Regions from separate parts of the Methylophaga sp. F-2 genome, predicted to be linked through region 2. Evidence: predicted binding sites of a transcription regulator. Region 2 holds the regulator's gene; each other region holds the start of a gene.

Region 1 (10,947 bases), on a different contig from region 2:
TATTATTGATACCAGCTTTACGGCTTTCATTGGTTTTCCCTTCGCCCTTTCAGTTTTCTGATGAGGGCTTTTTTTTGCCTTAAGAAAATGAACTTAAAAAGGGATTAGAGAGTGAATAGAACGGTAACAGAATCTTTATTTGGCACGAAGACAAAATAAACAGATACACATAAAAAAACTCCGATGATATTTCTATCACCGGAGTTTTTTGCACTGTGTCGAGCTTTGTATTACTACGCTGGCATTTTATAAGCTGAAGACGCTCAGAACGCCGCCTAATGAAGTCCAGCTTGATAGAGATTTATAGGCACCTACAGCGCCTAAGCCATCAGTATCATTTTCCAGGTTATTGGTCATACCGATACCTGCCCAGCCACCAATACCTGACAATACAGCGATGTACTGTTTGCCATCATGTTTGTAAGTGTTCACGTTACCTACAATGCCTGATGGGGTTTTGAAGCGCCATAATTCACGGCCAGTTTGCGCATCTACTGCTTTTAGGTAGCCTTCCAATGTACCGTAGAAGACAACATCACCGGCCGTCGCCAGTGCGCCTGACCATACAGAGAATCTTTCTTTATCTGACCAGACGATTTTACCTTCGCGAGCATCCCAGGCAATAAAGTTACCCATATTGTCTTTTTCAGCGGCGAACATATTTACTTCAGCACCAACATACGGTTGACCGGCTAAATATTCCACTTGGAACGGTTCCAGATCCATACAAATATGATTGGTAGGTACATAGAACAAGCCGGTTTTTGGTGAATATGCGGCAGGTTGTTGGTCCTTAGCACCATGTGCTGCCGGGCAAATTCCCGTCGTGCTTGTGTCTTCACCGTTATATTCTGGTGAGTACTGTTTATTACGATCAGGTAAACCTGTTTTCAGATTAACGCTATTTGCCCAGTTAACAGAGGGATCAAATTTGTTAGCCACTAATAACTCACCTGATGCACGATCCATGGTGTAGCCAAAGCCGTTACGGTCAAAGTGAACCGCTGTTTTGTACATTTTGCCTTTAACTTTCTGATCGGCCAGAATGACTTCGTTTACACCATCGTAATCCCACTCATCATGTGGCGTCATTTGGTAAACCCATTTAGCCATGCCAGTATCTAAATCACGGGCAAACAATGACATGGTCCATTTATTATCACCAGGCCGTTGTAATGGGTTCCATGTCGATGGATTACCCGTACCGTAGTAGAACAGATTGAGATCAGGATCATAAGAATACCAACCCCAAGTGGTACCACCACCAATTTTCCACTGATCACCTTGCCATGTTTTTAAAGATGAGTTTTCACCGATAGGTTTCAGCATTGAAGTTGTTTTCTCTGGATCCACTAACATTTCTGCATCAGGACCTGTGCTGTAGGCTTTATATAAAGACTTACCATTTAAATCATAAGTCTGAACATAACCACGAACACCAAACTCACCACCAGAGATACCCACTACGATTTTGTCTTTAAATACATGAGCAACACCGGTGTTAGTTGCACCTACTTTAGGATCATCGCGTTTATCAGACCAAACGACTTCACCCGTTTTAGCATCAAGTGCTACCAATGTGGTATCCGCCTGATTAAGGAAGATTTTGCCGTCACCGTAAGCTAAACCACGATTGATGACGTCACAGCACATAACCGGCACGGTATCATCGTAGTTTTGTTTTGGTTCGTATTTCCATTTGATAGCACCGTCATTGTTCAAATCTAATGCATACACAATGTTTGGAAATGGCGTATGAATATATAAGGTATCGCCAATAACAAGTGAATTACCTTCATGACCTCTTAATACGCCTGTAGAAAATGACCAGGCCATATTCAGATCTTTGACGTTATCTTTATTAATATCTGTCAATTCACTATAACGGTGGTTGGCGTAGTTACCTGCTGACATTACCCATTCATTTGGGTTTTTTTGCATAGAAAGCAATTCATCTGCATAACTTGTAATAGGCAGAGCCACTGACATTAGTGCCAGAGATATTGTCGTTTTTTTCATAAATTTTCCCTTCAAACTTAAGATAAAGGAGTGGCGGAAGCTGAAGTCGCCACTCCTGTACCAAACGCTGACGTATAAAAAAACATAGGGCTTTTCTATAAGTCATCATTTACCAAACACAAAATCATGTTTGATAATCCCCGAGGGGTTGGGAAAGACTAACAGTCAAAAAAAGGAATTAATTGCACTTGTTTCCATAAATAAATGCTGTCTGGAATCTCAGACAAGTGGACAGTTTCTATACAACGTTGTTTTTTCTACTTTGAATCTGTTGAGCGGTAATGATCGTAAAGTGTTTGTTTAGTTAGTGGTTTAACTGTAAAAGACAAAGTGATGCTGAGATGATTTAGCCTGATTTTATTCAGATTCGGTCACGGATATTTCGATATAATACATATACTAAAGGCTGATTTCTCTGGTGTTCAGTCTGCTTAATTCAGAATGAGCCAGCTAACGCGACCTCTATCCATTTGAACCATTCAAGAAATAAAAGCCGCTAATATGAGTAAAAAAGATTCTCAAGATATGATTGTAGAGTTCACGCCTCTGGAAAAAATTGAGGCGCTCTATGAAGAGTTACTCGATTGGTATGGTGAGGCAGATAGCAAACAACTCAGAGTAGCGGCCAAGTTTCTGTTGCTGGCTTTAGAGAAGTTTTCTATCCATGGCGGTAATAACTGGCACGAGTTGGTGACAGAATACATTGATATTCTTCGCAAAGATCCCGAGAAATTTCAAAAAATTATCGAAGCTAACCGGGGCGAATTAAAAGAAAAAAAATCTAACACACGCTATCACTAGTCAAGTTTGCAGGAAAGATTGTCTTTTTTGCTCATCTTTCAGCAGTTTGGCAAATTTCCGTGTTTGTTTTGGCAGATAAATAAAATCGTCGACTAATGATTTCTTGCGACGTTTTTTTGTCAGCTCTGCAGGTTCAAAAAAATGTCTGGCATTATCATAAGACAATACAAACGGCTGATATCCTTCTCTCATCAGCACATAGCTCATGATTAATGAACCTGTGCGGTGATTACCTTCCAGAAACAGCTGGGGCTGACTCAATATATTGGTAAACAAGCCAGCTGTGCGTTTCCATATATTGGTATTTTGATGTAAGGCTAGCCAGTCCATGAGCTGGCCGATACCACCATTGCGTGCAGCATAGAAGTGCGCTTTTGTTGCCTCAAATTGATGCTGAGACTCTTCTTTCGATATTGATGAGGTATGGTAGAGGACAATATGATTCAACTCTAACAGCAAATGTGAGTTACCCATAGCGAAAAGTTCTATACCGTTAGCCAGATAAAAATCAATCTTGGCATAGCCTGCGACCAGGTTTTCAATCACTTCATTTGACGGCGGGGTCCTTTTTACCGTGAGTGTATTGTTAATTTGGTCGAAGTTATTCTGCGTATCCAGTAAACGCGATCTGACAGAGCCAATATCCAGTCGAGCAATATTGCTTGTCAGATCGTGCGTTGCATTGTGAACTGCATTAAATGATGATGACCCCATAATAACGGTTTAGCTTAACTAAACTCACCTCGCACATACTGTTTCGTTAACAACTGCTGTGGGTCTTCAAAAATCTTCTTAGTTTCATCCATTTCCACCAGATAACCCGTACGGCCACCTTGTGAAATATCCACACCTAAGAACGCCGTTGTATCAGCCACGCGAGTTGCTTGCTGCATATTGTGCGTGACTAAGGCCACACTGTAATGCTGTTTTAATTCCACCATCAGTTCTTCGATCTGACGCGTAGCAATCGGATCCAGTGCAGAACAAGGTTCATCCATTAATAAAACATCAGGTTCTGTCGCAATGGCTCTGGCAATACACAAACGTTGTTGCTGACCACCTGATAGTGATAAACCGCTATTTTTCAGTTTATCTTTAACGTCATTCCAAATAGCTGCACGTTTAAGTGCTTTGACCACCATCTCTTCTTCATCACCTTTATAACCATTTAATCTCAGACCAAATGCGACATTGTCATAAATGCTCATCGAGAAGGGATTAGGCAACTGAAAGACCATACCGATATAACGTCTTACGATTACAGCATCCACTTTTTTGCTGTAAATATCGTGCTTGTGATATTGGATGTGGCCTTCAAAACGGAATGAGTCGATGAGGTCATTCATCCGGTTCATGCTGCGTAGAACTGTACTCTTACCGCAACCTGAGGGACCAATAAAGCCAGTGACTTTATTTTTCTCAATAGGAATCGTGGTGTCTCTGACCGCTCTGAAATCACCGTAGTAAATGTTTTTTACATGGCAGTCTAAAACAACCGGGCCTTTTGGCTCGTACTTTTTAGCAATGAATTCACCGGTATCGGTTTGCATGTTCATAGATTTTCCTTCCGTTATTCTTTAAATTTCGATCTGCCGACAACGCGGGCCAGAATATTGAAAAACAGCACAAGTAAGACAAGTACCAGTGAGGCTGCCCAAGCTAATTCAAGCTGATTTTCAAATGGCATGCCGGAAAAGTTGTAAATCAGTATGGATAAAGAGGCTGTAGGTTCAGCTAGTTCAGCCATGTAGTAGTTACTAAATAAGGCAGTGAACAGCAAAGGCGCCGATTCACCTGCAGCACCTGCTACAGCCAATATCACACCAGTCAGAATGCCTGGTAAAGCCGTCGGTAGCACGACTTTCAAAATCACTTGAGTACGTGTACAGCCCATGCCAAATGCCGCATCTTTCATTTTTTGTGGCACTTGCTTCATGGCTTCTTCAGCGGCCAATGTGACTGTTGGTAACATCAAAACAGCTAATGCCACACCACCTGCCCAAGCCGAGTATGTACCCGTGGTAATAACAATTACAGCGTAGACAAACACACCCGCTAAAATTGAAGGAAAACCAGTCAATACTTTCGCTAAAAAGCGTGACAATGTTGCGATTTTGCTTGAAGGGTTCAGTATGGATAAATAAAGCGCAGCCATGATACCAATCGGAATGCTGATGGCTGAGGCAATGCCGACCATGGTTAAAGTACCGACAATCGCGTTACCAAAACCACCGCCCATTTCAAACCCGGCTGGTGGTAAGGCGGTAATCGCTTCCATATCCAGTCTTGCGCCACCCTGAACAATCAGCATATAAATCACTGAAAATAAGGGGATGCTGGCGAGTACCGCCAATACCCAGACCATAGAAGTCAGGAAGTAATTTTTTAAGGCTCTCACCTCAAAAAGATTTTTTTCCAGCGCTGGTAATTCAATTCTGGGAGGTAATACTGGCTCTTCCATTTGTAATTGACTCATTTTTTACCCTCAAATTTACGCATGGTGTATTGCTGCACGGCAAGGCCCGCGACATTTACGATGAATGTGATGAGTAATAGAACTAATGCCGCATACATCAATGCCTGGATTTCAATTTGACCCGCTTCAGGGAAGGTTGATGCAAGAAGTGAGGCTAGGGTATTTGCCGGGGCAAACAGCGATAAGTTGATGTTGTTAACGTTACCAATCAACATTGCGAGCGCCATCGTTTCCCCTAAAGCACGTCCAAACCCCAGTACCAGACCAGCCAATATGCCGGACGAGGCGGTAGGTAACATGACTTTTAAGATCACTTCCCATTTTGTTGCACCCATGCCATAAGCCGCTTCTTTCACTTTATAAGGAATGCGACGGAAAGCATCGGCAGATATAGCTGCCACGGTGGGTAGAATCATAATGGCTAAAACCAGGGCGGCGGGTGCGAGACCTGGTCCGCTAAGGTCTGTACCAAATAATGGAAACCAGCCCAATGTCTCATGTAACCACTGCGCGCCGGGTCTGATTAATGGGATAAGCACATAGATACCCCACAAACCGTAAACAACAGAAGGAATAGCAGCTAATAATTCGATGATCGTTCTAAAAATCATTTCGAATTTAGCGTGAACAAAGCTCTGGGTTAAGAAAATAGCAATTGCCACACCTAAAAAGCCACCAAGGAGTAGTGCCAAAAACGAGCTATATAATGTGCCCCAGATTTCTGGCAATACACCAAACACACCTTCATTAGTATCCCAGGTGGTGCCGGTAATAAAACCAAGGCCGTGTGTTTTAATGGCAGGTAATGCCTGTGAGCCTAATTCAAAAATGATATAGGCGACCAAAAGAATAATGGATAAGGCGCAAAAATAAGCAAAAGAACGGAATACAGAGTCTTTTAAATAATCAGTGGTAGATGGTGGTGCAGACAGTGTTTTATCACTGCTTGCCTCTTTAAATGGATCGTAAACCATGTGCGTTCCTATCAATTATTCATTCGTATTTGAAACATGTTTTATGCTGTCTCTAAAACAGAGAAAATGCTGCAAGGTCAAACGTCCTTGCAGCATTTTAATCTGAGTCTTCAACGGCCTGATTACTGAATCATTTTTGCAGCGTTGCGAACTTTCTCAACAACGTTTTCTGGTAATGGGATATAGCCCATAGATTCAGATGATTCTTGACCTTTCGTTACCATGTATTCAATCAAGTCACGCATGGCTTTTGCTTTATCATCGTCTTGATTTTTGTAGACAAGTAACCAAGTGAAAGTAGCGATTGGGTAGGCATCATCACCTGCTGGATCCGTTGCCCATCCGCGTAAGTCTGGCACATCGCTACCTGGCAGAGTTGTTGATGGGAAAGGTGTAGTCGCTAATGCTGCAGCACCACTTTCGCTACCTGCACTCACAAATTTACCTTTTTGGTTTTCAAGAACAGCGGTTGGCATTTTGGTTAGTTTGGCAAAACCATATTCGATATAACCAATTGCACCTGGAGTTTGTTTGATTGTGGCTGTTACACCGTCATTTTTAGGCGCTTTAACAATGGTGCCTGCACTTGGCCAGTTCGGAGATTTAGAACCACCGACTGCTTCTTTGAATTCACTGTTGATCGCTGATAAGTGGTTAGTAAATACAAAGCTAGTACCACTTGAATCAGAACGAACGACGACAGTGATTTTTTCATCAGGCAGTTTCACGCCAGGGTTAGCTGCTTGAATTTTTGGATCATTCCATTTTGTAATTTTACCCATGAAGATTTCAGGATAAACGTCACGAGGCAGTTTCAATTCTTTGATGCCGTCTAAGTTGTATGACAGAACAACTTCACCGGCAGTCATTGGCAATAAAATAGCGCCTTTTTTCACTTGTTCGATTTCGCTGTCTTTCATCGCTGCGTCACTAGCAGCAAAATCAACAGTTTCATTGATAAAGTCTTGGATACCTGCACCACTACCTTTTGATTGATAGTCAATACGCACACCATCAGTTTGTTTGCTGTAGTCCTTGAACCATTTGTTATAAAGTGGAGCAGGGAAGCTGGCACCAGAACCATTTAATTTCAGTTCGGCATGGGCGACAGTTGATGACATAGCACCAACAAGTGCAGTAATAAGAAAGACTGACTTTGCATTTTTTGCAAATAGTTTCATAGAAACTCCTGACTAGTTAATTAAGCAATAAAAATCTTTAACTCGATAAGAGTAACGACCTTAAGTTAAAGATTTATGACAAAAGCAAACTTAGCCAGAAATTTTTATATTGAGATAGAGGGTTAACGCTGAATTCTTAATAAAATTAATAAAGTAGATGCTATTTTAGTAGCCTACATTTTATATATTTCATTTTCTGGAATGCATACCTTTTCATAAAATGAATATAAAAATATGAGGTTAGATTAAAAAGAGCGCCATATATAGGCGCTCTATTACAATATTAGAACGATTTATACGTAACAATCTGTTGCTAAATAGCGAACATCAGAAAGCTGTAGGCAATCCATACAAAACCAATTGTTGTAATAATAAAGCTGAGCGCGGAGAAAATTTTCCAAATAGCTTTATTCCAGAAGTCGGTATCAAAGGCAGCGATGACAAAAATCGTCGGATTGGTAAATCCACCAACAGCAATGCAAAGGCACGCGATCTTTGATAGCTCAATATTGGCGCCTGAAGCTGCACCGTAGAAACCCAAACTAAACAATGCCATAAGCGCATAGTCAACATGCGCTCTTATCATGGTTTTATAATCCACTAAAAAGTCGCCATCAATCCCTTTTATAGGGAACCAGCGAGCAAATGTCATTAACCATGCAGATAAAATCAAGGCTGCAATCATGGCGACAGCACCCAATAACAAAACATTCATTTCTCTCTCCTTATTGTTGGAGAGCGTATTAAAAATGTTTAGATGATATTGAGCAGCTGATAATTACCCCAGATTTTCGGGCAAGTTTCCCAGCATTTGATATGAGAACGTTTGTCACGTCCACAGATAATGAGGAATAGGGTGCTTGAATGTTTTTTGTTTAAAAGTGGCGCGCCTGACAGGAATCGAACCTGTGACCCCCAGCTTCGGAAACTGGTACTCTATCCAACTGAGCTACAGGCGCGTGAAGTTGAGCCGAAGATTATACGGACTTTGCTGACAATCTGCTACGGCTCAAGAGGTGTTTGGCCAAGAGAGTCGTTAACACCCTCTTGGCCGCTCAAAATTAAAAGCGTGGATTAATTTTTTCTAATTTCCAGATATCGTTGTTGTACTCTTCCATGGTTCTGTCGGTAGAGAACATACCACTGTTAGCACTGTTCATAATACTCATTGCTATCCAGCGTTCTTTGTCTTGATAGACTTCCGCTGCACGTTGCTGGGCTTCCACATAGCTATGGAAGTCTGCAACCGTCATCCATGGGTCATTGGGGCTGGTGAAAGCAGCAATAATGTCATCAAAAGCACCTTCTTCACATTGGTTGAAGTGGCCTGATTCTAACAAGTTGACGACGCGTTTCAGATCGGCATCATTATCAATAATAAACCGTGGATTGTAGGTGGGCTTGAGCTCAGTGACTTCGTCTTCAGTCAGACCGAACAGAAAGAAGTTTTCAGCGCCGGCTTCATCACGGATTTCAATATTGGCCCCATCCAGTGTTCCAATAGTCATCGCGCCGTTCATCATAAATTTCATATTGCCTGTACCAGAGGCTTCTTTACCGGCGGTAGAGATCTGTTCTGATAAATCAGCCGCTGGGCAAATCACTTCCATGGCTGAAACTTGATAGTTTGGCAAAAAGACGACTTTTAACAGATCGCCCACATCCGGATCATTATTCACTGTGCTGGCAACATTATTAATCAGTTTGATGATGCGTTTTGCCATGACATAACCCGGTGCTGCTTTGCCACCAAACAGTACACAGCGCGGCGTCATATTTTTGGTATCGCCGCGTTTGATACGGTCATAAAGGTGAATAACATGCAGAATATTAAGTAGCTGACGTTTGTATTCATGAATGCGTTTTACCTGAATATCAAACATAGCTTCAGGATTGAACTCCACGCCACAGCTATCATTTACTAATTTTGCCAAACGTTGTTTATTGGCAAGTTTAGCGGCATGCCATTTCTTTTGGAAAGCCTTGTCATGGGCATAGGCTTCCAGTTTTTTCAGTTCAGTCAGCTGGGTAATCCAGTTATCACCAATGGTGTCTGTGATGAGTTCACTTAAGTCTGGATTACACCAGGCGAGCCAGCGGCGTTGTGTCACACCATTGGTTTTGTTATTGAATTTATGTGGCCAGAGTTCGTAAAAGTCGTGGAATAAGCCTTTTTTCAGTAACTCTGAGTGTAAGGCCGCGACGCCATTGATGGAGAAGCTACCGACGATGGCCAGATGCGCCATGCGAACTTGTTTTTCACCGCCCTCTTCAATGATAGACATGCGTGCAAGGCGCGCTTTGTCTCCAGGCCAACGAGTGGCGACTTCACGAAGAAAGCGTGCATTAATTTCGTAAATAATTTCCAGAATGCGTGGTAACAGACGACCAAACATATTCACCGGCCATCGCTCTAATGCTTCTGGTAACAGGGTATGGTTGGTGTAGGCCATGGTGCTGGAAGTAATTTCCCATGCTTTCTCCCAGCCTAATCCATGTTCATCCATTAATAGACGCATCAGTTCGGCAACAGCCACAGTCGGGTGGGTGTCATTTAATTGGAAACAATTTTTCTCAGCAAAATTATCGAAGGATTCACCATGTGTTGTGACCCAGTAATCGAGGATGTCCTGCAGACTGGCTGAGGCCAAGAAGTACTGTTGGCGCAGACGAAGTTCTTTACCATTCTCACTGGCATCATTGGGGTAAAGCACCATGCTGATATTTTCAGCTTCATTTTTGGCAGCAACCGCTTCGGTATAAGAGCCTGAGTTGAAGTCTTCCAGGTTAAACTCATCGGTGGCACCGGCTTTCCATAAACGCAGCACATTAACTGTGCCATTTTGATAACCGGGAATGGGCAGATCAAAAGGGATAGCCAGTACATCATTTGTGTTGACCCAGTGGACTTTCATATCACCACTGTCGGTAGGGTGATATTCAGTGTGACCGCCAAATTTTACGCGTTGGGTAAATTCCGGACGTTCCAGTTCCCATGGATTACCATCTTGTAACCAGTGATCAGGTTTTTCCACCTGAAAACCGTTTTCGATACGTTGCTGGAACATGCCATATTCATAACGCAGACCATAGCCTGTAACGGGGAGTTGTAAGGTGGCACAACTATCTATAAAACACGCCGCTAATCGACCAAGGCCGCCATTACCAAGACCGGCGTCATGCTCCATTTCGATTAAGTCTTCAAAGTTTAAGTTCAGTTCGTTGAGAGCTTTGGTGGTTTCTTTTTCTAAACCCAGGTTTAGAACCGCATTACCCATGGCTCTGCCCATCAGAAATTCCATTGACAGGTAATAAGCATGTTTACACTGCTTTTCTGCATAGGTGTGCTTGGTATGCTTCATGCGGTTGAACAGCCGGTCTCTTAATGTCAGTGCTAGTGATGAGTAGAGGTAATGACCCGAAGCACAACCTTTATCCTGAGCTAAGTGTGTACCGTAATAACGTTTGAAATCTTTGATAAGAGCATCGCTATTCA
Region 2 (10,947 bases):
AGCGAGCTGTATTTATTACGTAAGCGCTGGCGCACAATTTCAGCAACGGTATTCAACACAAATGTCGCTAAGAACAATACCAATGCCGCCAGAAACAATACGCGATAATGCGAACTAGCCACTTCAGCCTCTGGCATCTCTACAGCGATATTGGCGGATAAGGCTCTGAAGCCTTCAAAGATATTGAAATCCATAATCGGTGTATTACCTGTTGCCATCAGTACAATCATCGTCTCACCAACAGCACGGCCCAAACCAATCATCACCGCAGAGAAGATACCTGGGCTCGCCGTCAGCAACACCACTCGCGTCATGGTTTGCCATGGGGTTGCACCTAAAGCTAATGAACCTATCGTCAAATGTTTCGGCACACCAAAAATCGCATCTTCGGTAATAGAGAAAATTGTCGGAATCACCGCAAAGCCCATAACCAATCCGACTACCAGCGAATTACGCTGGTCATAATTAATACCGATATCATTTAAAAATTGCGGCATATTGCCATCAAATAACCACAGCTCAATCGCACCACTGGTCGCCATCGAGACATAACCGACTAACAACACAATTGGAATCAACACCGCCGGCTCCCAGCCATCAGGAATGCGTTCACGCCATGCTTTAGGTAATTTTGTCCAACCCCAGGCAGTCAAAATAATCATCACCGGCAACATAAACAGCAATGTGAACACACCAGGCAAATGGTCTTCGACTAATGGTGCTAACCATAAACCCGCGAGGAAACCTAAAATAACCGTTGGCAAAGCCTCCATAATTTCGATGGTCGGTTTCACAAAGCTACGCATTCTGGGCGACATAAAATAGGCGGTAAAAATTGCGCCCATAATCGCCAGTGGAACAGCTACCAACATCGCGTAGAAGGCCGCTTTGATGGTGCCGAATGTCAGTGGCGTTAAACTAAATTTAGGTTCAAAGTCATTACTGGCTGACGATGACTGCCAGATATATTCAGGCTGATCACGACTTTCATACCAAACTTTTTCCCATAAGGAATGCCAGGAGATGTCCGGATGTTCATTACGAATATCCAGTAACTTCACGTCACCATTATCAGTCATGCTGATAAGACCATTTGCCCTTGGTGAGAGGCCAATAACCGCTTCGCTGTCCACATACGGTTCAACCAATAACGTCCGGTGAGCCGTGGTGTGATAAATCCCCAATTGTCCGGTTTTATCCAGCGTTAAAAAGCCTTTACGGGCTTGCTCTGGTGCAATGGCAATAATCGGGCTGCTCTGAGCATTAAAACTACGCACATTATGTAAGGTGTAGTTATTGTCCTTGTCTCTGACCGGAAACCATTGATCAATCTGACCGTCGCTGCGTCCCACCAGAATAGAAATACCGCCTGTCAGAAATTCAAAGCTCGTAATATTCACGCCTGTGGGTACCGCTTTGATTTTCTGAATTAAACGCGGTTTATCTAGCTGCTGAACATCGTAGTAATAAATAAAGCCCTTATCATCGGCCAGATAAAGCTCACGTTGATCAACATCCAGTTTGACCTGAGTCAGATCACTGACATCCGTTAAGGGGATCTCATGCTTTTCTTCGTTGATGGTAAATTGGGTGTCATCAAGGAAATCCACTTCTTTTTCAAAGCGTTTCAGTATTAGACGCTTATCCTCGGTGTAAGCAATGAATGTTGTTTTATCTTCATAACTCTGAACTGAAAGCAGGCTGATTGACTTGCCTTGATCGTCAATCACAACATGCTTTTCACCTAATGGATAAGTGACTTCTGGCACGATAACGCGTTGTGTTCCGGTTGGATAAGTCACTTTGTATTTTTCTTTAATGACTAATGCGCTGCCATCATTAAAACCATAACTAAATACACCTGTCGTTGCGGCACCAGCACTGACAGTGCTGATGGTTTTCCCCGCCAACGGCAGTGAGGTTTCGGTCATCGTTTTGCCGGTTTTGGCATCAAAAAAACGTACCATGCCGCTAGCTTCGACAGCCATGGCCACCGTGTTGTATTCGTTCAGGGATAAAAAGGCAGGTTGTTTAAAATCGCTGTGATATGTCGCTTCTGTCTTCAGACTTGCCCCTTGAAATAAGGGCATCACCACATAGAGCAGATAAAAGAAAATCAGCACAATAGCCAGGATGACTGAAATACCACCCACTGCCACACCATATTTGGCAATACGATCTTTCACCTCACGCCATGCACGTCTGCGATTTGCTACTTTGGAACCGGGCGCAGGTAATACACTATCTTCGACTGTTTGTTCTTGCATCTAGCAATACCACTTCATTTATTTTTCAGCTTTATTTATTGCTAAACATACTGACTTAGAGTGTTTTTAGCGATAAATTTAGAAAAAACGCCCCGTAAAAACGAGGCGTCTTCCCGATCATGACAAATGCTGTTTTATTGCAGCTTTTGCAGTTCTTTTTCTACAACTGAGTCTGGTAGTGGAATATAACCATCTTTTACTACCACTTTCTGACCCACTTTTGACAGGATCATTTTAATGAATTCACGGTCAATTGGCGCTAATGGTTTGTTAGGCGCTTTGTTGATGTAAACGTACAAGTAACGTGAAAGCGGGTAAGAACCATTCGCTGCATTATCTAATGTTGCAGGAATCATTTTACCGCCCTCTTCTTTAGCTAAAGCAAGTGCTTTAACACCAGACGTTTTATAACCGATACCTGAGTAACCAATACCGTTAAGCGATTTTGTCACACCTTGAACCACTGATGCTGAACCAGGTTGCTCATTTACGCTGTTTTTGTAGTCACCTTTACATAAAGCGTGATCTTTAAAGTAACCATAAGTACCGGAAACAGAGTTACGACCATAAAGTTGGATGTTACCTAAATCCTGACCTAGCTGTTTCCAGTTAGTAATGTCTTCTGGGTAACCACAGGTGCGGGTTGCAGAGAAAATCGCATCCACTTGAGGAATAGTCAGACCATCAATTGGGTTGTCTTTGTGCACATAGACAGCCAAAGCATCGATAGCGACACGAATGGGTGTGGCTTTGTAACCATATTTCGCTTCAAATGCCGCGTCTTCTTTATCTTTCATTTTGCGGCTCATTGGACCAAAGTTAGAAGTACCTTCAGTCAATGCAGGTGGCGCAGTTGAAGAACCTGCAGCCTGAATTTGAATACTCACATTTGGGTATTCACGTTTGAACTCTTCAGCCCACATTGTCATCAAGTTAGCTAATGTGTCTGAACCAACACTCGATAAGCTGCCTGAAATACCGCTCACTTTTTCGTAGTCAGGTAAAGCAGGATCAATATCACCAGCGAATGTCAGCGGCGAGAAAGCCATCGTCATTGCAGCACCTAGCAGAGCAAGGTTTTTCTTGAACATAGTGTTCAACTCCCAAAAATTAAAAGAAAAAAGCAACGTTATTAACGTAAGCGCTAGGTAGTATGAGTTTAGCGTGTGACAAGCATATGAAAAATATATGACAAAGAGATGACAGAGGCATTTTTTCTTTGTTTAACGGGCATTTATACCGGGATTTTCTCCACTGCTGCTGTCTCAGGAAAGCAACATTTAAAACTGCTACCTTTGCCTAACTCGCTAGTGATAATCAGTCTTGCGCCATGTCTTTGCAGCACGTGTTTAACGATCGCTAAGCCCAGCCCTGTGCCGCCAGCATCACTACTACGACCTTTATCAACACGGTAGAAACGTTCCGTCAGCCGATCTAAGTGATGAGCCGCTATACCTTCCCCTTCATCCGTTACTTCAATGCAGACGCCATCATCTGTTTCGCGCCAGCTGAGTGTGACCTTGCAACCCGCAGGAGTATATTTCACCGCATTAAAGACCAGATTAGATATTGCACTTCGTACTTCACCCAAATCACAAATCAACCATTTATCTGTTTCCAGATGGAGACTGAACTGATGCTCATGGTAGTGCTCCAATGCCTTGGCATCCTCAATGATGGAATGCAGCAACTTGTCCACATCCGTTGGAATGCGACGTAATGATTTTTCTCCAGTCTCCAACTGAGATAAGACCAATAAATCCTTAATCATCAAATGCATACGTTCACTTTGCTGACGCATTGCTGGCAGAGCCATTTTCCACTGTTCCGGATCGGTCTCTTCGGTAAACGCTTCCAGATAACCTCGTAAAACGGTTAGAGGTGTTTTTAGTTCATGCGAAACATTAGCAACAAAGTCACGACGCATACGCTGAAGTTTGATGGTCTGGGTAATATCACGGGCAATCAATAAGCGGCCCGAGCCCATGTAGTTCACCAGCTTGACTTCCAGCTGCACATCTTCATTCAGCGGTGATTTGACCGTCGTCGTGCCGCCGAGGTGGATATGATTTTCCAATAAGTGCTGAAAAGCAGGTTCACGAATGAGATTATTGATCCTGACATTGTTATCCCGGGGCCAGCGTACGCCTAATAACTCCCGAGCGGCCTGATTTGCCCAATCCACTTCACCAAACTCACCCAAGACAACGATGCCATCCGGTAAGGCGGCTGTTGCTGATTGAAAGCGTTTAAGGTATCCGGTTAGTTTTCTTTTCCGATTACTATTTTGTTGACGCATCTGCTCAATCTGACGACAGACATCATCAATGACCCCTTCCGCACTGGGAGAGCGACGTTTTTTGGGTTTTTGTAACCAATACCAGAGTTTGTACCAGTTATGCTGAAGCCACAAAGCATAGGCCAAAGTGGCAACAAACATAAATGCCATCATTTGACCAAATAACAGTCCGACAAAACCTGCCAGACTGACTAGTGTCAGTAGCCGCCAATTATCCCATTGCATATTTCAGTTCGCTTAATCGACTGAAAAACGGTATCCAACACCTCGAACGGTCTGGATAAATTGATCATGGCCTGTTGGCTCAAGTGCTTTGCGCAAACGACGTATATGGACATCCACGGTACGTTCTTCAATGTACACGGTATCGCCCCAGACATAATCCAGTAACTGTGAGCGACCATATGCGCGTTCAGGATTTTTCATGAAAAAGTGTAATAAGCGAAACTCGGTAGGCCCTAATTCAACACGCACATCATCAACAGTGACACGATGACTTTTTGTATCCAGCACTAAATTGCCAAACTGGAGTTTCTGAGCATCTTCATTTTCTGGCGGCTGGCAGCGACGTAATACCGCTTTAATACGAGCGATAAGCTCAGGTGGTGAAAAAGGTTTATTGACGTAATCATCAGCCCCAACAGCAAGACCTTTGACCATGTCTTCGCTTTCACCTTTGGCAGTAAGCATGATGACGGGAATATTGGCCAGAAACTCGTTAGCACGCAGACGACGAATAAACTCAATGCCATCAATGCCAGGTAACATCCAGTCGAGTAAAATCATATCGGGTTGGTTATTTTTTAATAAGTCCAAACCAGATTCTGCATCACCAACCGACTCGCAAGTCAGACCGGCCTGTTTCAGGGTGAACGTCAACATATCCCTGATGGCGACATCATCTTCAACCACTAATACGCTTGTAGCCATAAATTCATCCCAGTATTTCTTCAATCATAGTCCAAGTATCTTACCTCTGAATTATGACAATTTCGTAACAACCGTGTTTTTATTACCATTGCAGGCTACTTTATAGACTATCTGAAAAATATAAAGCCACAATTTTCGCTGGAAAATGTGGCTTTATGACAGTTTTATGTCAAAACACATGCCGTTGTTTTAACTCATAATTCCCTTAATCATGTAAAACAATGACGCGGCTAATACTGCGGCAGCAGGGACAGTGATTAACCAGGCTGTAACAATTTTTTTAACAATATCGCGTTTGACGTAAAGACTTTTCTTTTCTTTCTTCAATACTTTTTTGGCTTTTTTGAGCGTGTCTTTTTCACGGTCAATTGAGCTATATAACTGAGTGATGCGCTGGTAATCAGCCGCTGACTTTTGTTTTTTATCGAGCAACATATTCAGCTCACTGCGTAATGCGCTTAATAAACGTTTTTCTTCCTGAATTTCTTGTTTATCTCGCTCAATTTCCTGCTTGAGGCTACTCGACTTATCCATCCATTCTCGCAAGAAACCAACACCAAAAACACCGCCAATGGCAATATGCGTTGAGCTGACCGGCAAACCTAACTGGCTGGCGATAATGACCGTGATAGCGGCTGCCATCGCAATCGAAAATGCACGCATTTGATCCAGTTCAGTAATTTCACCACCCACGGTGCGAATCAAACGGGGACCATAGAGGCCCAGCCCAAGCGCAATACCAAAGGCACCGACAGCCATTACCCAGAAGGGTATGCCCGCTTTGGCATTAATACCGCCAGTCATCACAGCATCATGGATCGCTGCCAGCGGCCCGATTGCATTAGCCACATCATTCGCCCCATGAGCAAAACTCAATAAAGCCGCAGCAAAAATTAATGGGATGGTAAACAGAATATTGATGCTTTCACGATCGTTTTTCAGCTTGGGCAAACGACGGCGCAATGAGGCTTTGACTAAAAAGAAGGAAATAAAAGCGACGATCAAACCAATAGTTGATGCTTGCAACATGCTTGGTTTATCGACGATGTCGACGGTGAACAACCAGTCATTGACCAAGGTTAAGAACTTCGGCCAGATGTGTTTCAGGCCTTTTAAGACCAGATAAGTTACAAAAGCCCATGCCATGATCGATACATACACAGGTACCCATTTCAGCGAGGCGGCTATTTTGTTTTCCTGAAAGATAATGGTTTTTTTGATGGCAAACAAGAAAGCGGCGGCCACCACACCACCAATCACTGGAGAAATTACCCATGAGCCCACTATGGCGCCCATCGTTCCCCAGTTCACAATCTTAAACCCTGCTGCGGCAATACCTGCTCCCATCACACCACCGACAATAGAATGCGTGGTTGAAACAGGTGCGCGAGCAAATGTCGCCATATTTAACCAGAGTGCAGCCGCTAGTAACGCGGCCATCATTGCCCAGATGAAAGTATCACTCTCCTGACCAAAGGCATTGATATCGATGATGCCATTTTTAATCGTGGAAACCACATCGCCACCAGCAATAATGGCGCCGCTGGCCTCAAAAATCATCGCGATGACAATGGCACCAGTCATTGTCAAAGCCTTGGAGCCCACCGCAGGCCCGACATTGTTGGCAACATCATTGGCACCGATATTCATTGCCATATAAGCGCCAAAGACAGTGGCTATTGCCAGAAAGAGATTATTGGGAACGCCGCCACTGGTAACAAAGCTGTAGCCGAGCACGGCCACCATAAAAAAAAGGGCCATGCCGATTCTGGTTAGTTCAGCATGACTCTTCTTATAGGCTTGTTTTTCAATTTTATGGATGTCTTTTATTTCCACGATGATTCCGTTAATAACTACCCAAAACGGCGCAATTATTACAGCAATGTGACATGAGGCATACCCCAGACAAGACCGATGTAACTATTGCCTGCTATGATTGTCTTGTTATACAACCTTCTGACAAGCATTTGAGACTGATGAAAAAATTTTTATTTTTTATATTACTGCTAACCGTTTTTAATGCACATGCGCGCAGCAGCCTGTTTGATGGTTTAGGTCTGGGCAGTGATGAAGAGGTCCCACCACTTGTCGAAGACGCTTTTCAATTCAGCGCAGAAGTCAATGATGCCAACAGCATTCTGGCACATTGGAAAGTACTCGATGGTAACTACCTGTACCAGAATAAAATTCAGTTTGAAGTGGTTGGTAATGACAACGTTAAATTAGGCCAGATATCGCTACCCGCTGGCGAAAACAAGCAAGATGAAACCTTTGGTTTAGTGCAGGTTTATCATCATGATTTATCACTGATCATTCCCATTGAGCGCCCTGAAGGTCCAAGCACATTTACTCTCAAAGCACGCTTTCAGGGATGTTCAGAAAAATTTGGTATTTGTTATCCGCCCTCTGAGCAACAAGTTTATCTGGCTTTACCAGCCCTCAGCCAGGCCCCGCAACAAAAAGCGGATGACGCCAAACCCATTGCTAATCAACTCACCGAACAAGACCGTATCGCTCAGAAACTGGAACAGGAAAACCTAGGCCAAATCATTCTTGGTTTTATTGGACTGGGCCTGTTACTGGCATTTACCCCCTGTATCTTCCCGATGATTCCTATTTTATCCAGCATTATTGTCGGCGAAGGAGAACACATCACAACCCGCCGTGCTTTCACCTTGTCGCTTGTCTATGTTTTGGCGATGTCAGTGACATATACCATTGCCGGAGTGATCACGGGATTACTCGGTGAAAACTTACAAGCGATGTTTCAAAATCCATGGATAATCAGTGCATTCAGTGCCTTATTCGTTATTCTCGCTTTATCCATGTTCGGCTTATACGAGTTGCAACTGCCCCACACCGTTCAACACCGCCTACATCAACTCAGTCACAAGCAGCAAGGTGGCAAACTGATGGGAGTAGCGATGATGGGTTTACTGTCAGGCTTGATTGTTGGCCCTTGTCTGGCGCCACCGCTGGCGGGTACCTTAATTTTTATCGGCCAACATGCCGATCCCGTATTAGGCGGACTCGCTTTATTTGCGCTGAGTATAGGGATGGGTATGCCTCTGCTTATCATTGGTACATCGGCTGGCAAACTGCTTCCTAAAGCCGGCAACTGGATGATGTTTATTAAATCGGTGTTTGGCGTGCTGCTATTAGGTCTGGCCATCTGGATGTTGGAACGCATCATCCCCGGTTGGCTGACGTTGATTCTTTGGGGCGGCTTATTAATTGTGACCGCCGTCTACCTTGGCGCATTTAATCATCTTGATATTGATGCCACGGATCTCAATAAACTTAGTAAAGGTGTCGGTTTAATACTCTTTATATACGGCGCAATGTTGATGATTGGTGGTGCGAGTGGCAGCCAAAATGTCTGGCAACCGCTTAAGGCGATGGCACTAAGCTCTGACAAGTCACTGGTGTCACAACACCTTACTTTTTCACGTATAAGCGATCTGAACGAACTGAATCGTCGACTGGCCAGCACAACACAACCGGTGATGCTGGATTTTTATGCCGACTGGTGTACCGAATGTAAAACGATGGAAAACACAACGTTTCAGGATCCTGAAGTCATTGCCGCAATGAAAAATTACACCTTGCTGCAACTGGATATGACGGAAAATACGCAAGTCCATCAGGATATGCTGAAATCACTGCGGGTATTTGGCCCTCCGACCATGTTGTTTTTCGATAAAACAGGCAAAGAACTAAAGCAACACCGGCTGGTTGGCTTTGTAAAAACCGATACCTTCTTGGATCACATTAAGCAGATTCAGCGCCAATAACAGAAAACTCCAGAAACCAGACTTTTCGGCGAAAATAGCAACAAAAAGCCGCTTTTTATTTCGATAAACTGGACATCATCAGTTTGCTGGTGCACAATTCCGCCTATTATCTTTGACCCGTAATTGAAGGATCGCAATGGCGAATATTGTTGTGCTTAACGGCCCCAATCTCAATCTGCTTGGGACACGCGAGCCTGAACATTATGGTGCTGACACGCTGGACGATGTTCAACAACGCCTGGATGCAATCGCAACAGATGCCTCACACCAACTCGATTTTTTTCAAACCAATGCAGAGCATCAATTAATTGAAAAAATTCATGCTGTCAGAGGTAAGGCTGATTTCATCATTATTAATCCGGCTGCCTTCACACACACCAGTGTGGCATTACGAGATGCTTTATCCGCGGTCAAAATTCCTTTCATCGAAGTACATATTTCTAATATTCACGCACGCGAAACATTCCGCCATCACTCCTACCTGTCAGATATTGCAGTAGGCGTGATTTGTGGACTTGGCACCCAAGGCTACGAATTAGCTTTGGCATCTGCCATCAGACAACTCAACCCATAACGACTAAATATAAGGTTTTAGCATGGACATTCGTAAAATAAAAAAACTGATTGATTTGATCCAAGAATCTGACGTATCTGAAATTGAAATTTCAGAAGGTGAAGAGTCAGTACGTATCAGTCGTAATCAGCATTCTGCGGCTGTTTCTTACAGCGCTCCAGCACCTGCTCATTATGCTGCTCCAGCGGCAGCCCCTGCACCAGCACCCGCAGTAGAAACAGCCAAAACGGTTAATGAAGCTAATGCTGTCCGCTCACCAATGGTGGGGACTTTCTACCGTTCATCATCGCCTGAAGCCGCGCCATTTGTTGAAGTTGGCCAATCCGTATCTGCTGGTGATGTCATTTGCATCATCGAAGCCATGAAAATGTTCAACCAAATCGAAGCAGACCGTAGTGGTACTGTCAAAGCTATTCTGGTTGAAAACGGTGATCCTGTTGAATTTGACGAGCCGCTAGTCATTATCGAATAACAGTCACGCTGGCTATCTCAGCATAGCCATTGCTCACCCTGAATTGTGGATTAAAACCAAATTATGATCGATAAAATTGTTATTGCTAACCGAGGCGAGATTGCCTTGCGTATCTTGCGGGCTTGTTGGGAACTGGGCATCAAAACGGTTGCTGTTCACTCAACGGTAGACCGTGACTTAAAACACGTTTTGCTAGCTGATGAGACTGTTTGTATCGGCCCTGCCCCCTCTAGTGAAAGTTATCTCAACATCCCTGCACTTATCAGTGCTGCTGAAATTACAGATGCCACAGCAATTCACCCCGGTTATGGCTTTTTATCTGAAAATGCTGACTTTGCAGAACGTGTAGAAGAAAGTGGCTTTATTTTCATCGGTCCACGTGCTGATACCATCCGTCTGATGGGTGATAAGGTATCGGCAATTAAAGCGATGAAAGAAGCCGGTGTACCTTGTGTACCAGGCTCTGACGGCCCATTAGGTAATGATGATGAAACCAATTTACGTCTGGCACGTGAAATCGGCTATCCGATCATTATTAAAGCCGCCGGTGGTGGTGGTGGTCGTGGTATGCGCGAAGTTCACAGTGAAGCACACTTGCTTAACGCTATTGC
Region 3 (10,947 bases), on a different contig from region 2:
CGTGATATGACCAAACTCGACCGTTGGATAAAGACTAAGCTTTAATAATTGTTCTGCTTCATAGTGAACATGAGCAGGTGTTTTATGTTGAGGATTATATTTCTCCAGAACCAAATCGATGATTTCATCAGTGTGTTCGGCGGTGTATGTCCACCCTTGATAGGTCGCGTTTCGAAACGCATCTACCAGATCTGGGTTGTCATCAATATATTGTTCAGTTGTAAAGAGGATGTCACTGTAGAAATTAATGCCATAATCCCTTGGTGAAATAACCCTATAGGGTTCATTCTGTTCTTGCATGTAAAAGGGTTCATTGGAAATATAGGCTGTGACACCATCGATGCGACCACTGATCAGATCATTGAGGTAGTTTTTACTGGGGGGGACAAAATTTATCTTAGACGTATCAACATGCTGCTGCAGAAAAATAGCTGTTAAATCATCAGCTTCAGATTGCCGGTTGATGGTTCTGCCGATAAAATCTGCTGCAGAATAAATACCAGAGTCAGCTTTAACTAACCATACATATGGACTACTCTGAAAGGTGGCTCCCAATGCGACAAAGGGACGGCCTTTCATATATTCCATCACTATTCCGGTGCCGGATATGCCAAAGTCGACATTTCCATTTTCCACTTCATCGTAGGGATGGTTATAACCGCTAAGTATCTCTACATCCAACCCTGCCTGACGGTAAAAGCCTTTCTCTTTGGCAGCATAGATTCCTGCGAACTGAAACTGATGTTCCCAGTGAAGTTTTATCGTGACATGCTTAAGATCGTTATTTTTTGTATTTTCTTCAGTGTATGCTGCACCACTGTAAAAAAATACAAAAATAATGAAAAGCCATTTTAAATTCATAGACATAGCCAAAGTAGATCTGTTTCTATGGTAACTGAACAGATTACTCTTCCGCTAGTAATGTCACATCCTGAAATCACGGCCCAGATAGACACTTAACACATTTTTATCTTTAAGAATGTCTTCAGGCGTTCCACGGGCAATTACTTCACCTTCGTTAAAGATATAAGCTCGTTGACAAACTTTGAGCGTTTCACGGACGTTATGATCAGTGATTAATATACCAATCCCTCGTGCTGCCAATTCTTGAATGATGCCTTGAATATCCAGAACTGAAATCGGGTCCACGCCAGCAAAAGGTTCGTCTAATAAAATGAATTGAGGATCCATCGCGAGTGCACGGGCAATCTCTACACGTCTTCGTTCACCCCCTGATAAAGCCATGCCTTTTGAGTGACGGATATGTTCAATATGGAAGTCTTTTAGTAACTGTTCGAGTAGTTGTTGTTTGGAGAGATCATTCAGTTCAGTGCGGGTCTCAATGATGCCATAAAGGTTATCTTCCACACTGAGCTTACGAAAAACCGAGGCTTCCTGAGGCAAATAACCAATGCCCAGTTTAGCTCGATCATGGATGGCATAATGGGTAAGTTCTTGTTGATCGAGATAAATATAACCGTGATCAACGGGCACTAAGCCAACAATCATATAAAAGCTGGTTGTTTTACCGGCGCCATTAGGGCCCAACAAACCTACAATTTCACCACTATTAACGTCCAGTGATATATCTTTAACGACTTGCCTATCGCCATATTGCTTAGCAAGCTGATGGGCTGAAAGGATACTCATTAGTTGTCAATCGCTTCTAGATAATAATCATTCACCCAACCAATCACGGTCTCTCCATTGAGCGTACCTCTGACTTGCGCCCAGCCTTGTTGGCGGCTTAAAACGATCACACGAAGATTTTGGTCGAGAGTGCCCAGACGTTGATAACCTGTTCCTGGACCTGTGCGGACATTCAAACGGCTGGTGGTAATAACTTCAGGGTATTCCTTAACTGACAATGGTGCTTCAGCAGCAGGTTTGGGTGTTGTCGGTGTGGCTTCTTCAGCTTGAACGGGTGCTTTTTCAGCAGGCGCGTCTACTTCAGGCGTGTCAACCGGTTTAGGCTTAGGCGTGGTTGGCTTAGCTTTTTTCTGCTGCGTCATGGGTTGGATGATCATGTGGATACGACCTGAATCATGCGTTTCGCCACCCACATTCACAGGTGCAGAGTTAGCACTGACAACATTTTTAGCGATGTCATACTCTATACGATTACCGATGAATTCATCACCATTTTGCCAGACGTGACCTTCACCAATCAGATAAATTTTTTGCTTATCTGCATAATATTCCATACGAATCGCTTTCGCTTTGACAGGTGATTCGCCTGGCTTGTGAACTTGTTGATAGGTGGCCAGTTTCCCTACTGCGACAGCCTTGGTCAGCTGTTTATTTTCATTGTAGTAAAACGTGATGATATCACCAGTGATTTTTAATGTACCCTGCGTGAGGATAGCATCCCCTTTGTATTGGGTTACACCTTCCTGATCATCCATCTGAGCATGGTCGGCTTCGATATTAATCGGCTTTTCACGGTCACTCGGCAACGCCCAACTGATTGCTGGTAACATCAAACATACCGTTAATAACTTAGTTAGCAGGTGCATCATATTGTCCTTTGACCCTGGAATGCAGGTTAATGGTTTCATCATTCATATCTGCATGTAAACCTACTGAGTCAGTATCGCCATTTGGGGTTTTGATGGTGACAGCATGGTCGGTATATGCAGTATTGTATTGTGTGTCTAAAGTTAACTTATCGGTCAGCATTTTAAATGCCGGATCATTCTCATTAGTGATAATAACATTTCCTGTTAACAGGATAGTTTTGTTATCACCCTGGGTGTGACCATGATCTGAGGTGATGACCCACGAGTCTTTACCCGGTTTTAAGAATTCTGCAATGGGATCAACGATTTCAGTACTGTCATCGGCTGGGTAATGAGCCATTTCTTTACCTTTGATAACCCTGGCCGGCGTGCCATTGATATCCATGATCGTCATTGTAAAATCAGTCATTGCGTAATCACTGCTGCGATGAATATCGTTCTTTTCAGCTTCAACAGGTTCGTTTTCGCCGGACAATAAGAGCCAGATGCTCAGGATGGCTACCAGAGGCAATAAGATGCGTAGATAACGAGGTAGATTAAAAATGGCGTTCAATTTGGTCTTGCAGGTTTCCCTGTCCTTCCATTATCAACTCACACACTTCACGAGCAGCACCGTGCCCCCCTTTTGAGGTGGTAATAAAGTGAGCATGTTTTTTTACAATCGGGTCAGCATCTTGAACCGCTATGGCGAGTCCAACACGACTCATGATAGATAAGTCTACCCAATCATCGCCAACATAGGCACATTGTTCCGGCGATAATTTAAGTTCTTTTATCAGTTGCTGGAAAACCGGCAGTTTTACTCGTTGGCCCTGATAAACGTATTTTATACCTAAACTTTGCATTCGATGTTCAACTGTACGGGAGGTGCGGCCAGTAATAATGGCAATTTCAACACCAGTATATTGCAACAGTTTCATCCCATGTCCGTCGCGTGAATGGAAGGCTTTGTATTCTTCACCATTATCACCAATGATGATTTGACCATTGGTTAACACACCGTCCACATCGAATACGACGAGTTTTACCTTTTTTGCTTTTTCTAAAATATCTTGCATGAGTTTCTCTTAAACGACGCCTGCCCGAAGCAGATCGTGCATGTTAATGGCACCACATAATTGCTGCTGTTTATCCACTATCAGTAAGGCATTAATTTTAAACCGCTGCATTAATTCTAATGCTTCGGCGGCCAGCATCTCAGCCGTCCCCGTTTTACACTGCCGCGTCATATAGTCTGACAATTTTTCTGTATGAATGTTTATTTCCTGAGATAACACCCGGCGTAAGTCGCCATCAGTGAATACGCCCAGAATGTGTTGTTTTTCATCGACCACTGCCGTCATGCCCAGACCTTTGTTGGTCATTTCAATCAATGCTTCACTGATGAGAGCATGTTCATTGATTTCGGGGATAGCATCTCCAGTATGCATAATGTCAGAAACGCGAAGTAATAAACGACGGCCTAACAAGCCGCCCGGGTGTGAGCGGGCAAAATCTTCAGCAGTAAAACCACGGGTTTCGAGTAAAGCTACTGCCAGGGCATCTCCCATCACCAAAGCTGCTGTGGTGCTTGAGGTTGGGGCAAGACCTAGTGGGCAGGCTTCTCGCGCAACACTCACATCTATATGCGCTGTCGCACAGGTCGCTAAAGTCGATTCAGGTCTGCCTGTCATGGCGATAAATGGAATGCCCAGCCGTTTAATCAATGGCAGGATGGTCAGAATTTCACTGGTTTCACCAGAGTTGGATAGAGCAAGGACGACGTCTTTATCGGTAATCATCCCCAAATCACCATGGCTGGCTTCGCCGGGATGAACAAAAAACGCGGGAGTGCCGGTGCTAGCAAGCGTCGCAGCTAATTTGCTGCCAATATGACCCGATTTGCCCATACCAATGACGACTACGCGTCCCTGGCAGTTGAGCATAAACTCACAGGCACGCATGAAGTCTTCATTGATACGTTCATGTAATGCCTGAATAGCCTCAATTTCCGTATCAATCACAGCTTTGGCAAGTGTGCTGAGTTTTTCTTTATCGATCACGTTTAACTTAATCCTGGTGTGTTTTGATAAACAAGCAAGCCATTGTATGTGACATAAACGACTAACATCAGTACACCGGCAACACGGCCAATTCGCCCATTCTGGCTGAAACGGGCGAAGCAGTAGAGGCCGACGGATAATCCAATCATGAAAGGAATATCTCTGTAAAGTAACATAGGATCAATGTGGGAAGGCGCAATCAATCCAGGCATGGCCAATACCGCGAGAATATTAAATATATTAGAACCCAGAATGTTACCGACGGCGATGTCATGTTCATTTTTCAATGCCGACACAACAGATGCGGCCAGCTCAGGTAAGCTGGTACCAATAGCGACCACTGTCAGACCAATGATTAAGTCACTGACGCCAAGCAGGTGAGCAATGCCTGTTGCACCCCATACCAGGGATTTAGATCCGATTAACAACGCGATAAGGCCAATCACAAAATAAAATGTCGCCTGTTTCCCGGTCATTTTAGTGGTGCCGTATTCTGCTTCAAGCTCTGCTTCCAACGGATCCTGCTTATTACTCCCTTTGATAGCTAACCAAGCCATTCCGGCCAAGGTAATAATAAATCCGCTGAATAGGATAATGCCGTCCATCCTATTCAATTCACCATCGAGTAATAATACTAATGACAATGCCATCACGAACAATAAGACGGGAAATTCACGTTTTAAAGTGTCAGAATGCACGGTCAAAGGGGCAATAAGTAAGGTGATAGCCAGTACCAGACCAATATTGGTAATGTTAGAGCCAATGGCATTACCAATACCCAAAGCCGGAGCACCGTCGATAGCAGCCAGTGCTGAAACCAACATTTCTGGGGCGGATGTGCCAAAACCAACAATGGTAAGACCAACGATTAGCGGTGATACACCAAAATTGGTGGCGATGTTTGCGGCTCCATCAACAAATCGATCTGCTCCCCAAATCAAAATCACGAATCCAGCGATAATGGCTGATATAAACAGAATAGTTGTCATGAGCTTCCATGTGGATTAAATGTTAATTTTAGATATGAAAAAGCCGGGATATACCCGGCTAATCATTATAAGGACTCGCTTGCGACTTGTCGTTAGATCATTCGTCAAACAAATCAAAATCATCATCACTAGTTGGAGGATGACCGTCATGGACAAGATATTCTCGATGCTGAAGATAGGCATCTCTTACATAGCTGTATTCATCTGAAGCTGCTGCTTCATCAAGTACTTTTTCAGCTTTTAATAAATTGGCACGGTTATCAACTATGCGAACACCACGGAATGCATTACGAGCACCAGGACCCTCAACATAGGTCACAGGATCAGTGTAGTAATCACCTACCAGGCCAAATGAGTCACGTACCGTTCTTGGTCCGAAAAATGGCAGCACGATATAAGCACCTGGTTCTACTCCCCAAGCTCCTAACGTTTGACCAAAATCTTCATTATTTTTGTAGTTACCACTGAGGCTAGCCACATCAAAAATACCGGCGACACCAACCGTTGTATTCAATACAAAACGGCCAGTATCGTTCGCCGCTTGTTTAAATTTGAACTGTAATAAATCGTTGATAATCACAGTGATGTCGTTGAGGTTACTAAAAAAGTTGCTCACGCCTTGGCTAAGTGGGGCAGGCATTACCGTGTCGTATCCCTTAGCTACAGGTTTCAGGATGGCTTTATCCACTGTGTCGTTAAACTTGTACATTGCACGGTTATATCCCTCAAGAGGGTCTTTGGGATTGTTGCTTGTGGCACAGCCAGTGAGCAGCAATACTGTTGCCAAAAAACCGAGTTTGAAAACTGAGCTCAGGGTAGACATCGAATTATGATCCTTTAAATTTTATTCTTATCGACCCGAGAAATAATCGCACGCGGACTTATAGCAATGCAAGTCATCTGTTGCGTTTATGACATGGTAATGTGAACTGAGTTGCAAAAAAACAACAGGACGGATTTTAAAGACACCAAAATGAGTGATTTGTGATATCGGTATCTTCCAGTTTACTGCTCTGCTGATTATTGAACATGAAGTCTGAAAATACTCTTGTACAGGCCATCCAGCTATGATTTTTTGCATACTCAATACAATCGTCAGCAGACAGTGTTAAGGCTTTTTTCGCAGCTGTTGTGAGATCGTCATCAAGAAATCCGGTCACCCCCTGTTGTACGATGTCAGCCGGTCCTGTGACAGGGTAGGCTGCGATGGGAACTCCGCAGGCCATCGCTTCCAGTAATACCAGACCGAAAGTATCTGTCTTACTTGGGAAAACAAAGACATCTGCTGCAGCGACATAAGAGGCGAGCTCTCTGCCAAATTTAGCTCCAGTAAAGGTAACGTCAGGATATTTTTGCTGCAGGTGTTCGAGATCCGGGCCATCACCCACCACCACCTTATTACCGTCAATGTCTAACTGCAGAAAGGCTTCAATATTTTTCTCAATAGCTACGCGTCCCATATTCATAAACACAGGACCGGTTAAACCAAGCTGTTTTGGATTATCAGGTGAGAATATATCTGTGTCCACACCTCGTCCCCATACTTCAACATTCTTGAAACCATGAGAAATCAGACGTTGCTTTTGAGAGGCTGTTGGAACCAGTGTATGCACGGCTTTGCCATGAAAACGTCGAAACCAGGCATAACTCCATCTCAATGGAATGGGAAGGCGCAAACGGACATATTCAGGGAACTGCGTATGATAAGAGGTGGTAAATTGCACATCGTTTTTAATACACCATCTTCTTGCTGCCATCCCTAGAGGACCTTCAGTAGCAATATGGACGGCATTAGCCTGATAGGAATCGAGTAATTTACTAACCTTTCTGCCTGGAAATAACGATAATGGAATGCTCGGATAAGTCGGGCAGGGGACAGTCTTAAACTGTTCAGGGGTAATTAGATGAACATCGTGACCCAGCTCGATTAAATGTTTACGGGTCTGCTTCAGGGTGCGTACCACCCCATTTACCTGGGGTTCCCAGGCATCGGTGATGATGACGATTTTCATTAGGCTGCCTGAGCGATGGCTTGCGGTTGTTCGATGATGTCGGCCCAGTACAAAATTTCCATTTTGCCATTAGGGTGCTCAACTAAAGCTGTACAGCTTTCTACCCAGTCACCACAGTTGAAGTAATCGACATTATTAATACGGGTGATTTCTGCGCGATGAATATGACCACAAACAACACCATCAACTCCTTGTTTGGCTGCTTCATGGGCCACCGCTTCTTCAAAATTACTGATGTACTGCACCGCATTTTTCACTTTATGTTTTAAGAATGCTGCCAGTGACCAATAAGAGAAACCCATTTTACGGCGAACATAATTAACAAGCCGGTTCGCTCTCAGCAGATAGTCATAGAGTCGTCCGCCTAATTTTGCCAGTAAGGGAGAAATTTTGACCACACTGTCGAATTGATCACCATGCAGAATGAGCAGTTTTTTACCATCCGCCGTGGTGTGAATCATTTCATTTTGAATTTCGATATTACCGAATACCGCGCCATTGAAGTCAAGCAATAACTCATCATGATTGCCAGGTACGTAGATGACTTTGGTGTTATGTTTTGCTTTACCTAATAAGGTACGAACAACGTTGTTATGTGCCTGAGGCCAAAACATACGTTTTTTCATTTCCCAGACGTCAACAATATCTCCTACCAGGTATAAATAATCGCATTCGACCTTATGCAAAAAATCCAGTAAAAAGTCTGCGCTGCAACCACGAAATCCCAGATGGATATCAGAAATCCAGACGCTGCGAACTTTTAACTTCTCTTTATGACTCACTTGTGTTTGCATAATGTGTCGTTTCCTTAGTATTTTGAGGGCACACTATCGAATAAATATTGCAGCATGATGAATGTTATGTTGCAGAATGATGACGATAACTTATTGAATTAATTGTCGTATCATTAAACAACAGCCAAAATTGAGACGCCCAATGAGCAATCCATTATTAGAAAATTATGTATTACCGCCTTTCTCTGAGATTAAACCTGAGCATGTTGAGCCTGCGGTGACGCAAGCCATCAGTCAGGCTCGGCAAGCAGTAGATAAACTACTCACTCAAGTCAGTCATCCGACATGGGAAACCCTTGTCGAGCCGATGGAAGATATCGATGTATCAATTGATCGTGTCTGGTCGCCGGTGAGTCACATGAATTCAGTGGTGAATTCTGATGAGTTAAGAAAAGCCTACAATGCGTGTTTGCCTATGCTGAGTGAGTTCGGTACCGAGCTGGGTCAGAATGAAGACCTGTATCGCGCATATAAACAATTGGCTGAGAGTGAGGCTTATCAGTCACTCGATACGGCTCAGAAAAAAGTCATTGATAATGCGGTCAGGGATTTCCGTTTATCCGGGGTTGAGCTAAATCAGGCCGATCGCGATGAATATAAAAATATCACGCAAAAACTGACCGAATTGAGTGCTAAGTTTGAAGAAAATCTGATGGATGCGACACACGGTTGGAAAAAGCATGTTACGGATAAAGAATTGTTATCTGGATTACCCGAATCCACCATTGCCATGGCAGAGCAATTCGCCAAACGTGATAATGTTGATGGCTGGGTGTTTACACTGGATTTCCCGTCTTATATGCCGGTCATGTCTTATGCGGATAATCGTGAATTCCGCGAAGAAATGTACACCGCATTTGCGACCAAAGCCTCTGACCAGGGAGCGAATGCCGGACAGTGGGACAATACGCAGGTCATGGCGGATATTCTCAAACTTCGTCATCGTTTAGCTAACTTACTTGGCTTTGCTAACCATGCTGAGCGATCACTGGCAACAAAAATGGCACAAAGTCCGGAACAAGTCATGGACTTTCTGACTGATCTGGCCGAGCGTAGTAAACCGATTGCGGTTAAAGAATTTGAAGAACTGAAAGTCTTCGCAAAAGAAACAGCAGGCATGGATGAATTACAAGCCTGGGATGTCACTTACTTTGCTGAGAAATTACGCCAGCAGCGCTACAGCATTTCTCAAGAAGAGTTAAAGCCATACTTTCCCGAAGATAAAGTCGTCAGTGGGTTATTTGCTGTCGTCAACCGCCTATATGGTTTGGTTATCAGTGAACGTACCGATATTGATACCTGGCATAAAGATGTCCGCTTCTTTGAAATTCGCGAATCAAACGGCAACTTACGTGGTCAGTTTTATCTGGATTTATATGCTCGCCAGCACAAACGTGGTGGCGCTTGGATGGATGAATGTCTGGTGCGTCGGAAAACGGCCAAGGGGCTGCAAACGCCAGTGGCTTTCCTGACCTGTAATTTCTCTGAGCCTGTCGGTGATAAACCAGCCTTATTTACCCATGATGAAGTTACGACCTTATTCCATGAATTTGGTCATGGTCTGCATCATATGCTGACAAAAATTGATTATGCGGGTGTGTCAGGAATTAATGGTGTGGCTTGGGATGCGGTCGAGTTACCTAGTCAGTTTATGGAAAACTGGTGTTGGGAAAGAGAAGCCTTAGATCTCATTTCTGGTCATTATGAAACCGGTGAAAAACTGCCTGAAGAACTGTATGAAAAAATGATTGCGGCGCGTAATTTCCAGTCAGCGATGATGATGGTGCGTCAGCTCGAATTCTCTATTTTTGATTTCCGTTTGCATCTGGAATTTGATCCAGAAGGTGGAAATCAAGTGGATAAAATTCTGGCCGAAGTACGCGATCAGGTTGCCGTGGTACAGCCACCAAAATTTAATCGCTTTGCTCATAGCTTTGGTCATATCTTTGCTGGTGGTTATGCCGCTGGTTATTACAGCTATAAGTGGGCAGAAGTATTATCAGCCGATGCATTTTCTAAGTTTGAAGAAAAAGGCATTTTTGATCGCGAAACGGGGCTGGAATTTTTGAATAATATTCTGGAGCAGGGCGGTTCAAAAGAACCGATGGAATTATTTATTGCATTCCGTGGCCGCGAGCCTGAAATAGATGCCTTATTAAGACATTCTGGTATTGCTGCATAAATAAAAAAAGGGCCGAAAGGCCCTTTTTTATTCTATCGCGTTATTTTTATTAAGAGTTTGCACAAATCTGCACAGTTTGTTGTGCTGACTGGATAATGGTCATCACTTCATCTTTAGAAATTTTGCCAGCATCAATATCTTTTTTAAGTTCTTCATTCAGGGCTTGTGTGGCTTGTGCGACATCACCGCCTTTCGCAACAGGCATAATCGCTTTTTCGCGATATTTTTCAGGGAAGATGCCTAAGCCTTCCAGCTGACATCCTGCCATTTTCTGCACATAAGCATCGGCTTCTCTTTTAATTGCCGCTGCACTCAGATCGGGTCTGTCCATACCGAGCTTTTTGATCACCATGGGACGGAGTTGCTCACTGTAGTGTTTTTTGTAGGCTTCTTCATGCTCTGCATCTAC

Evidence for each region. Region 2 encodes PhoB, which activates phosphate uptake and scavenging genes when phosphate is short. Its sites were predicted from a motif close to GNNTGTCATAAAACTGTCANAT; they were not measured.
Region 1: the regulator PhoB is predicted to act here: its motif matches at 7,514-7,535, upstream of pstS (phosphate ABC transporter substrate-binding protein PstS).
Region 3: the regulator PhoB is predicted to act here: its motif matches at 8,423-8,444, upstream of AC13DA_RS06260 (UDP-2,3-diacylglucosamine diphosphatase).

Annotation. Positions count from the first base shown of each region.
Region 1 is NZ_JBSXOF010000017.1:53,091-64,037, reverse strand. Features, by position in the region: gene AC13DA_RS06570 (methanol/ethanol family PQQ-dependent dehydrogenase) at 247-2,019, opposite strand; gene AC13DA_RS06565 (hypothetical protein) at 2,521-2,820, shown strand; gene AC13DA_RS06560 (hypothetical protein) at 2,821-3,534, opposite strand; gene pstB (phosphate ABC transporter ATP-binding protein PstB) at 3,549-4,376, opposite strand; gene pstA (phosphate ABC transporter permease PstA) at 4,391-5,296, opposite strand; gene pstC (phosphate ABC transporter permease subunit PstC) at 5,293-6,270, opposite strand; gene pstS (phosphate ABC transporter substrate-binding protein PstS) at 6,393-7,451, opposite strand; gene AC13DA_RS06535 (hypothetical protein) at 7,765-8,166, opposite strand; tRNA gene AC13DA_RS06530 (tRNA-Arg) at 8,334-8,410, opposite strand; gene AC13DA_RS06525 (glycogen/starch/alpha-glucan phosphorylase) at 8,513-10,947, opposite strand, start outside.
Region 2 is NZ_JBSXOF010000021.1:98,740-109,686, forward strand. Features, by position in the region: gene AC13DA_RS15070 (ABC transporter permease subunit) at 1-2,267, opposite strand, end outside; gene AC13DA_RS15075 (PstS family phosphate ABC transporter substrate-binding protein) at 2,402-3,358, opposite strand; gene phoR (phosphate regulon sensor histidine kinase PhoR) at 3,502-4,791, opposite strand; gene phoB (phosphate regulon transcriptional regulator PhoB) at 4,804-5,496, opposite strand; gene AC13DA_RS15090 (inorganic phosphate transporter) at 5,686-7,332, opposite strand; gene dsbD (protein-disulfide reductase DsbD) at 7,473-9,290, shown strand; gene aroQ (type II 3-dehydroquinate dehydratase) at 9,427-9,864, shown strand; gene accB (acetyl-CoA carboxylase biotin carboxyl carrier protein) at 9,887-10,336, shown strand; gene accC (acetyl-CoA carboxylase biotin carboxylase subunit) at 10,400-10,947, shown strand, end outside.
Region 3 is NZ_JBSXOF010000017.1:1,011-11,957, reverse strand. Features, by position in the region: gene AC13DA_RS06305 (ABC transporter substrate-binding protein) at 1-861, opposite strand, end outside; gene lptB (LPS export ABC transporter ATP-binding protein) at 925-1,650, opposite strand; gene lptA (lipopolysaccharide transport periplasmic protein LptA) at 1,650-2,516, opposite strand; gene lptC (LPS export ABC transporter periplasmic protein LptC) at 2,500-3,072, opposite strand; gene kdsC (3-deoxy-manno-octulosonate-8-phosphatase KdsC) at 3,056-3,577, opposite strand; gene AC13DA_RS06280 (KpsF/GutQ family sugar-phosphate isomerase) at 3,587-4,561, opposite strand; gene AC13DA_RS06275 (calcium/sodium antiporter) at 4,564-5,550, opposite strand; gene AC13DA_RS06270 (MlaA family lipoprotein) at 5,648-6,373, opposite strand; gene AC13DA_RS06265 (glycosyltransferase family 4 protein) at 6,510-7,562, opposite strand; gene AC13DA_RS06260 (UDP-2,3-diacylglucosamine diphosphatase) at 7,562-8,356, opposite strand; gene prlC (oligopeptidase A) at 8,499-10,538, shown strand; gene AC13DA_RS06250 (hypothetical protein) at 10,588-10,947, opposite strand, start outside.